DNA from 3 places in the Rahnella sp. CG8 genome. Region 3 is predicted to be linked to each of the others. Evidence: predicted binding sites of a transcription regulator. Region 3 holds the regulator's gene; each other region holds the start of a gene.
The links. Region 3 encodes CRP, which controls carbon source genes, mostly activating them, when cyclic AMP is high. Its sites were predicted from a motif close to ATGTGANNNNNNTCACAT; they were not measured.
Positions count from the first base shown of each region.

Region 1 (3,161 bases), on a different contig from region 3:
CGGTCTGGAAGGTGACTTCAACCGTCGCGGAACCTCTGTATTTAGCGGTCAGATGGGCAAACGGGTGGCTTCTGAACTGTGTACCGTAGTGGACGACGGCACCCTGCCGGGTCTGCGCGGTTCACTGGCGATTGACGACGAAGGTGTGCCGGGGCAGTACAACGTGCTGATCGAAAACGGCGTGCTGAAAGGCTACATGCAAGACAAACTGAATGCGCGCCTGATGGGCGTTGCGCCGACCGGTAACGGCCGCCGCGAATCTTACGCACATCTGCCGATGCCGCGTATGACCAACACCTATATGCTGGCCGGGAAATCAACGCCGGAAGACATTATCAGTAGCGTAGAATTTGGCCTGTATGCGCCAAACTTCGGCGGCGGTCAGGTGGATATTACTTCGGGTAAATTCGTGTTCTCTACCTCCGAAGCTTATCTGATCGAAAAAGGCCGCATCACCAAACCGGTGAAAGGCGCGACGCTGATCGGCTCGGGCATTGAAGCGATGCAACAGATTTCCATGGTCGGCAACGATCTGGCGCTCGATAAAGGCGTCGGTGTGTGTGGTAAAGAAGGCCAGAGCCTGCCGGTCGGGGTCGGTCAGCCTACCCTGAAACTGGATAATCTCACCGTTGGCGGCACTGCGTAGCAGAAGATTATTTCGGTGTTATCCCTCCCCTTTCACAAGGGGAGGTCAGGTGGGTTTTTGGTTTGATACGAACTCAATTCCACTGAGTCACTTTCTTGCCCTGCCGGTATCCCTGATACACCTTGCTTACCCGTTTGAAATAATCCGTCAGATAATCAATACAGACCTGCACTTTCAGCGGCAGTTTGTCCTTTTCAGTATACAGCGCGTAAACCGGGCGCGGATCGGACTGATAGCGCCTGAACAGAATCTCCACCTCACCGGCATTAATCTCCTCAATCACCCACATCAGCGGAACATACGCGATACCGACACCGGCTTTCAGCCAGCGGATCATGGTCTGCGAGTCGTTAGTCACGAAGCGGCCTTGCGGTGTAATACGGGTTGAAACACCTTCGGGGGCGATCAGTTCAAATTCACTGTCCGGGCGGACGCTGTATTCCAGCCAGGAGAAATTCACCATATCGGTGGGTTTCTCCGGCGTGCCGTGTTGTGCCAGATAACTGCGCGCCGCACACACCACCATCGGCATTGAGCCTAAGCGGGTGCAGAACAGGCTGGAATCCTGCAACGCGCCGACGCGGATCACCACGTCCAGTCCGTCAGCGATCAGGTCTGGTGCCGGAATGCCAGTCACCAGATTCACCGTCAGACCGGGGTATTCGGTGAGCATTTCCGCAGTCATCGCGGCAAGAACATTTTGTGCCATCGTTGATGAACTGCCGATGCGTAATGTTCCGGTCGGGGTGTTGTTGAAGGCATACAATTGTTCATGTACTTCACGTACGTCGTGCAACATTTTCCGGCAACCCTGATAATAAAGTTTACCGGCTTCTGTCAGGCCGATGCTGCGGGTGCTACGGTTTAGTAATTTGATTTGTAAGTCATTTTCCAGCTTTGAAATCGTCTGGCTGATGGCGGAAACGCTCATGTCGAGGCGTCGTGCGGCCGCCGTGAAGGAGCCGCTTTCCACGACCTGAGCAAAGATCGACATGCGTTTTAATCGGTCCATTGTTAACTTTGGCTTAAAAGTGATTTAGATCACAGAACGTTGATCTGTTGATAATAAGCACGCTAATATACCCTTCCGGGCGATAAAGCTCAGGTTTCAGTTTTCCTGACATCATGCTTACCTCCGCACACTTCCCTGGCAACTCTGCAGCTTCATTGCTCTGCTCCCGTTGAATTATTTTCTCCGGGGTCGCGTGCCGTTGCCTAAAATAACGAATAATGCGTGCGCGGGACGATATGTGTTTGTCCGTCGTAATAATGTAAGGAATTTTTGATGAGTTTGCTTCCGGTAATGGTGATTTTCGGATTGTCGTTTCCTCCGGTGTTTTTTGAAATATTGTTGGCGCTGGTGGTGTTTTTCCTGCTGCGGCGCATATTGCAACCCACCGGAATTTATGATTTTGTCTGGCACCCGGCATTGTTCAACACAGCGTTGTACTGCTGTCTTTTCTACCTGATCTCCTGCATGTTCGTCTGAGGGCGTTGTGAAAAATTTCTCCATAAAAATAATACGTTACACAATAACGTTGATTCTTGTCGTGCTGGCTGTCATCGCAATCTTCAAAGCCTGGGCGTTCTATACAGAATCTCCATGGACCCGTGATGCCAAGTTTACCGCTGACGTTGTGTCCATCGCGCCCGATGTCACCGGTCTGATTACCGATGTGCCGGTGACGGATAACCAACTGGTGAAAAAAGGCCAGGTACTGTTCAAAATTGACCAGCCGCGTTACCAGCAGGCGCTGGACGAAGCGAGTGCTGACGTCGCGTATTACCAGGCGCTGGCTTCTGAGAAAAAGCGCGAGGCCGGACGTCGTGTGAAACTGGGCGTACAGGCCATGTCGCAGGAAGAAATCGATCAGGCCAATAACGTGCTGCAAACCGCTGAACATCAGCTGGCGAAAGCGCAGGCTGCACGGGATCTGGCGGTGCTGGATCTGGAACGTACCGTGGTTGTCGCACCTGCTGATGGCTGGGTGACTAACCTGACCGTTCATCCGGGCAACTACATTAACCGGGGTTCGACTGCCGTGGCGCTGGTGAAGAAAAATTCCTTCTACATTCTGGCGTATCTGGAAGAAACCAAACTGCCGGGGCTGAAAAAAGGGGATCGTGCGGAAATCACGCCGCTCGGCAGCAACCGTATTATGCACGGTACGGTCGACAGCGTAGCGGCGGCGGTGACGAACAGCTCCTCTTCTGCGGCGACCAACGGTCTGGCGACCATCGACAGCAACCTTGAATGGGTGCGTCTGGCACAGCGTGTGCCAGTGAAAATCCTGCTTGATGACAAAGACCAGCAACATCCTTATCCGGCAGGTACCACGGCGACGGTCGTGATTACCGGCAGCCATGACCGTAAACAAGATGAAGGATCCCCGTTCCTTCGCCTCCTGCACCGTCTGAGAGAGTTTGGTTAAGGCCGGAAAGATGAATAGCGTACTTATCCCGCGCGTACGTTTTGCCTGCAAGCTGACGTTCGCGATCCTCGGCGCACTGGTTC
Region 1 is NZ_JABAED010000034.1:33,155-36,315, forward strand. It holds gene tldD (metalloprotease TldD) at 1-646, shown strand, start outside; gene aaeR (HTH-type transcriptional activator AaeR) at 720-1,658, opposite strand; gene aaeX (p-hydroxybenzoic acid efflux pump operon protein AaeX) at 1,932-2,135, shown strand; gene aaeA (p-hydroxybenzoic acid efflux pump subunit AaeA) at 2,143-3,078, shown strand; gene aaeB (p-hydroxybenzoic acid efflux pump subunit AaeB) at 3,089-3,161, shown strand, end outside.
Region 1: aaeR (HTH-type transcriptional activator AaeR) is a predicted target of CRP. The motif match lies at 1,676-1,693, and genes of this name have one in related genera.

Region 2 (3,161 bases), on a different contig from region 3:
CCATTTTTCAGAATGATATCTGAAACGGCTTTGAGTTCTTTACCCTGCAGCATGTAGCCGCCGTGAGAAGCGAAACGTTCACGGACTGCATTATAAGCTGAATCAACCACGATGATGGACTGCTCAGAGGCACAGATGACACCGTTATCGAAGGTTTTAGACATCAGGACGGAAGCAACAACACGTTTGATATCTGCGGTTTCATCAACAACGACTGGTGTATTACCTGCACCCACGCCGATTGCTGGTTTACCGGAGCTATAAGCTGCTTTAACCATGCCCGGACCACCTGTTGCCAGAATCAGGTTCAGATCCGGGTGGTGCATCAGTTGGTTGGAAAGCTCTACGCTTGGTTCATCAATCCAGCCAATGATATCTTTTGGCGCGCCGGCAGCGATGGCCGCTTGCAGAACGATATCCGCAGCCTTGTTCGTTGCATTCTTGGCACGTGGATGTGGAGAGAAGATAATACCGTTACGGGTTTTCAGGCTGATAAGCGCCTTGAAAATTGCAGTAGAAGTTGGGTTGGTAGTCGGGACAATACCGCAAATCAGACCAATTGGCTCAGCGATAGTGATGGTACCGAAGGTGTCATCCTGGCCCAGGATGCCACAAGTTTTTTCATCTTTGTAAGCATTGTAAATGTATTCAGAAGCGAAGTGGTTTTTGATCACTTTGTCTTCAACAATACCCATTCCGGATTCTTCAACAGCCAGTTTTGCCAGCAGAATTCGAGAATCGGCAGCAGCCAGGGCGGCGGCAGCGAAAATCTTATCGACTTGTTCTTGACTGAAGTTGGCATATTCGCGCTGTGCCTTCTTGACCCGAGCAACGAGTGCGTTTAGTTCAGCGACATTTGTTACAGCCATAATGCTCTCCTGATAAAGTTAAACTCTTTTAGTAAATAATCCGCCAAAGACTAGTATAGACCTGCTATCAGTCACCGTGAGAAACTAATTAAATCTAAGATTCTCAATGTGTTGTCTTTGTCTCTTTATTTGCTCAAAGAGCTTTCAGTTGTGAAGCACCGGGTAAAGCAGATGACGTTAAATAAATCACCTTCATCACTGGACGTTTTATCTTTCATGTAACGCTGAGTGACTATGTACTGAGATTACCTATTTGTAGGCAGCGTCAATTTGATCTGGATCACTAAATACTGATGCTGACACCTTTCAGCAACTTGATATTGAGAATGGTTATCAAATTCTCCCTTGGATAATACAGTTTTGTATCTAAAGTTATCAATAAAAAAGCTGTTTTTTAACAAAAGTTGTATTCACTGCCTTTGTTCGGAAATCTGGTGATAAAAACTATGAAACGACGTGGCGCCTTTACGGGGATTCCAGTACATTAGCGCCCATCAAAACCTTCATCTACTGGCATAGTTATGCGGAGTTCTGCGTGAGCCAATCTTTATTAGATTTTTCAGGGTATATCAAGTTTTTCGTCGGTCTGTTTGCGCTGGTCAACCCTGTGGGGATCTTGCCAGTCTTCATCAGCATGACAAGCTATCAGGCGGCAGCGGGGCGTAATAAAACCAATATGACGGCAAACCTGTCGGTTGCCATTATATTGTCGACGGCACTTTTCCTGGGCGATTCCATTTTACATCTGTTTGGTATATCGATTGATTCATTCCGAATTGCGGGTGGGATCCTGGTGGTGACTATTGCGATGTCTATGATCAGCGGGAAACTGGGCGAGGACAAACAGAACAAGCAGGAAAAATCAGAAACAGCGATACGTGAAAATGTCGGGGTGGTTCCGCTTGCGCTACCTCTGATGGCCGGACCGGGCGCAATCAGTTCAACGATTGTATGGAGTTCACGCTATCACAGTTGGCCGAATCTGCTGGGACTGACACTTGCGATTATCTTCTTTGCATTTTGTTGCTGGTTACTGTTCAGAGCGGCACCATTGCTGGTGCGATTACTGGGGCAAACCGGGATTAACGTGATTACGCGTATCATGGGGCTTTTGCTGATGTCTCTGGGTATCGAATTTATTGTGACAGGGATTAAAGCTATTTTCCCTGGCCTGCTCTAACCTGCTGGTCACTGAATTATCACGGAAACACGGGTGGGTTTTCGTGATAATTATTACCTTTCCTTATAATGCGATGCATTAATATAGTGCAGCTAATGACTTAATTAAGCGCGTTTGCACCTAAATGTGGCGTAAAGCCACGTCTCATTCTTCTTTTCGAACCAAGTCTTCATTTCTTCTAATAAACTTAGCGAATTTTTAGCTAAATACGCATCTTTACTGCCCGTTTTGACGCTAATTTATCCACATCATTCTGTAAGGCTTGTGCATGCTGTATCGAGATGTTATTAGTGTTAACACCGCAGTTAACAGGTGTTTATCCTTGAAAACATCTTAATGTTAACGGATTGTGTCAGGCGAGTTCTTATGCAATCAGTGACGTTAATTTTGCGCTAAAAATTATCGTAAAAATGCCAATAAACAATGAGTTAAGCAAGGTTTCCAAATGTTTCCTTGTGGATGGCTCATCGGGCTTGTAACCAGTAAAAGAGAATTGCGTAACAAATTTGCAAAATTTATTGGCGCCTGTATCAGGCTTCTGATAATTTTCAAATCGCCTTCAAAAATGGAATTTTGTTAAGCGGGATGCTCTGAGTGAGAACGAATCTTGCTAGAGACAGAAAGATTGAAGCCATTTTATTTGTTTTTGGAGAGTATCGTGTCGCAATGCGTACCACAAAATTATCCTCAGCCGCTTTCTGCGAAAAGAAAGCCGGGCATTGTGCTGGCGACATTACACAGTCTTTTGTTGAGTCTGCCGGTTCTGCAAAACAAACCTTCATCTCTTCTTCTCATTAATTGAATTCAGGCGCTTAACTGCGAAGGGCTTTCTATCGCCGTGAGGCGAATAAGAAAATAATATTGTTAAGGTCAGGAATAACAGTATGTGATTACCTGGTGTGACGCAGAACCTTGTTTTGTTGTGCACGGGGTAAATCAAATGGGGTGGGATCATCCTTAACGATCCCGGAAACAACATGGCGAACAACAGCCTGACGTTTCCAACGTTATTGAGTAATACATGCAGTAATAGGGGACAGCCATCTGCGGGTGGTAACTACATGGGGGCCTTTCTTGAGCAATTCGTTCCTGCTTTTGAAACCCATTGACCC
Region 2 is NZ_JABAED010000013.1:126,726-129,886, forward strand. It holds gene adhE (bifunctional acetaldehyde-CoA/alcohol dehydrogenase) at 1-869, opposite strand, end outside; gene HGO41_RS14220 (YchE family NAAT transporter) at 1,405-2,049, shown strand; gene HGO41_RS14225 (hypothetical protein) at 2,644-2,847, shown strand.
Region 2: HGO41_RS14220 (YchE family NAAT transporter) is a predicted target of CRP. The motif match lies at 1,138-1,155, and genes of this name have one in related genera.

Region 3 (3,161 bases):
TATCTGCTGGCCATGCTGCAAGGGTCGTTTATCTCGCACATCAAAACACTGGTGGTGCCGGGCGGCAAAATGGGGCTGGCGATGGAGCTGATCATGGCGCCGCTGGTGCAGCGCCTGATGGAAGGCAAGAAGATCGAGTAAACTTTATTCGGCTGCAATCACTTCAAAGCTGTGGGTGATTGTGGCCGCTTTCCCCAGCATCAGAGACACAGAACAGTATTTTTCGGCAGACAGGCTGACTGCGCGTTCAACAATCTTATCGGTCAGATCCTTACCGGTGACGATAAAATGCAGATTGATGTGAGTGAACAGACGCGGCGCTTCTTCGCGGCGTTGTGAGGTCAGCTTCACTTCACAATCACGCACGTCATTACGACCTTTTTGCAAAATTGACACCACGTCGATTGCACTACACCCCCCTGCGGACATCAGTAACATTTCCATCGGGCTTGGGGCTTTATCACCCGCGTTTCCATCCATTGAAATCTGATGACCCGATGCAGACTCACCTAAAAATGTCAGTCCTTCAACCCATTTGACACGTGCATGCATGAACTATTCTCCCGGTGAATAAACTTGTCGAAATCTGCTCTCAGAGTACCCTTTCACCTAAAATCTGGCAACGTAACCCGATCGCCATCATGCTGAAGCGAGACAACAGAAGACAGCATCTCAAACCTGTGCTACAAACAAAGCCGAAACATACTTTCCAGTAAATTGCGGTGACGGTTTTTGCGGTTTAAGTACAGAACCCACGGTGATGACAGCAATAAACAGGCTGTTGCACTCCGACATCCGCTTGCAGCATTTCTGGAGAGTTATATGCTGAAAGGGCGCTTTGGATTTGAAGTGCCGTACAGGGAACTCTGAGCCCTGTGATTTTGGGCAGCGATAACAACAGAGGATAATAGCAAATGGTTCTCGGCAAGCCACAAACAGACCCGACTCTTGAATGGTTCCTGTCTCACTGTCATATACATAAGTATCCTTCTAAAAGTACGCTGATTCACCAGGGTGAAAAAGCCGAAACGCTTTACTACATCGTGAAAGGGTCAGTTGCTGTCCTGATTAAAGATGAAGAAGGCAAGGAAATGATACTGTCCTACCTTAACCAAGGTGACTTCATCGGTGAGCTGGGACTCTTCGAAGAAGGTCAGGAACGCAGTGCCTGGGTACGTGCTAAAACTGCCTGTGAAGTGGCTGAAATTTCATATAAAAAATTCCGCCAGCTGATTCAGGTTAACCCGGATATTCTGATGCGTCTCTCCGCGCAGATGGCCAACCGTCTGCAAGTGACGTCAGAGAAAGTCGGCAACCTTGCCTTCCTTGACGTTACCGGTCGTATCGCTCAAACCTTGCTCAATCTGGCTAAACAGCCTGATGCAATGACCCATCCGGACGGGATGCAAATCAAGATTACCCGCCAGGAAATTGGCCAAATCGTCGGTTGTTCACGTGAAACAGTCGGACGCATTCTCAAAATGCTGGAAGATCAAAGCCTGATCTCCGCACACGGTAAAACGATTGTCGTTTACGGCACACGTTAATCCCTCAAAAATTGGCGCGGCAAAACACTGTCGCGCCTTTTTTATGGGCTAAGCTTTACCCATGACGCTATGGCGAAGACTGTTTTACCATCCTGAAGTGAACTACGCGCTGCGCCAGACGCTGGTGTTGTGCTTACCTGTTGGCATTTGCTGGCTGTTTGGCAATTTGCAAATGGGCCTGCTGTTTTCCCTCTGCCCGGCCTGTTGTAACATCGCCGGTCTGGATACCCCGCATAAACGCTTTTTCAAACGCCTGCTCGTTGGCGGTTCACTCTTTGCCGTGAGCAGCCTTCTGCTGCAACTGATGCTCGAAAGCTGGCATATACCGCTGCCGCTGATCATGCTGTCGCTGGCGTTACTGCTCGGCGTCACCGGTGAAATCAGCCCGCTGCATGCGCGCCTGTTGCCCGGTGCGCTGGTGGCGACTATCTTCACGCTGAGTATGGTGGGCGTGCGCCCGATGTGGCAGGCCCCGGTGTTGTTCGCCGCTGGCACAGCCTGGTACGGATTGTTTAACTGGGCGTGGTTTCGTATTTCGGAAGAACAACCGATGCGCGAAACGCTCAGCCAGCTCTATCTTCAACTCGCGGATTATTTCGAAGCCAAGTACAGCCTGCTGACGCAACACACCGATCCCGAAACCGCGTTACCCCCACTGCTAACCCGCCAGCAGCAGGTTATCGACCTGATTGCCCTGCTTTATCAGCAATTACACATGTTGCCCCAGCACGGACATCATCATCACCATAAACGGCTGTTTCAGCGTTTTCAGGTAGCGCTCGATTTGCAGGAGCACATTACAGTGAGCCTGCATCAGCCGGAAGAAGTGCAGAAACTGGTGGAGGAAAGCCATGCCGAAGCGGTTATCCGCCGAAATGCACAGGTGATTTCCACCCGTCTTCGGGTGATTGCCGACGATATTCTTTATCACCGTTTATCCGGGCGCTTTACGATGGCCAATGAGCTGACCGCGCTGGAGAAAATCGCCGCGCGCAACCCGGACAATCCGGTAGGTCAGTTTTGTTATTACCATTTCAGCCGCATTGCCCGTCTGTTACGCACACAGCGGCCGTTGTACAAACGTGACCTGATGAACACCCAGCCGCGTTTGCCCTTCTGGCCCGCGCTGAAAAGCTATCTTTCCTTCAAATCCGTGGCACTGCGTAATGCCGCACGTTTGGGCATTATTCTGGCGATTGGCAGCAGTCTGGGTCTGTTCTTCAATTTGCCCAAACCCTACTGGATCTTGCTGACTATCATGTTGGTCAGCCAGAACGGTTATAACGCCACGCGGGTGAGGATCCAGCACCGTGCACTCGGTACGCTGGCCGGATTGCTGATTGCCTCAGGCTTGCTCAAACTGGAACTGCCGGAAGGCACCACGCTGCTGTGCATGCTGCTGATCACCCTGTTGTCCTATACCGTTCTGCGCAAAAACTACGGACTGGCGATGGTCGGCATGACGGTGACTGCAGTGTATACCCTGCAATTGCTGGCGATGAACGGCGTGCATTTTCTGGTACCACGACTGGTCGATACCCTGATCGGCTGCGCGCTGGCCTTTGGTGGCACTATCTGGCTGTGGCCACAATGGCAAAGCGGTTTGCTGCGCCA
Region 3 is NZ_JABAED010000008.1:180,974-184,134, reverse strand. It holds gene HGO41_RS10305 (phosphoribulokinase) at 1-141, shown strand, start outside; gene HGO41_RS10300 (OsmC family protein) at 145-552, opposite strand; gene crp (cAMP-activated global transcriptional regulator CRP) at 915-1,547, shown strand; gene HGO41_RS10290 (YccS/YhfK family putative transporter) at 1,609-3,161, shown strand, end outside.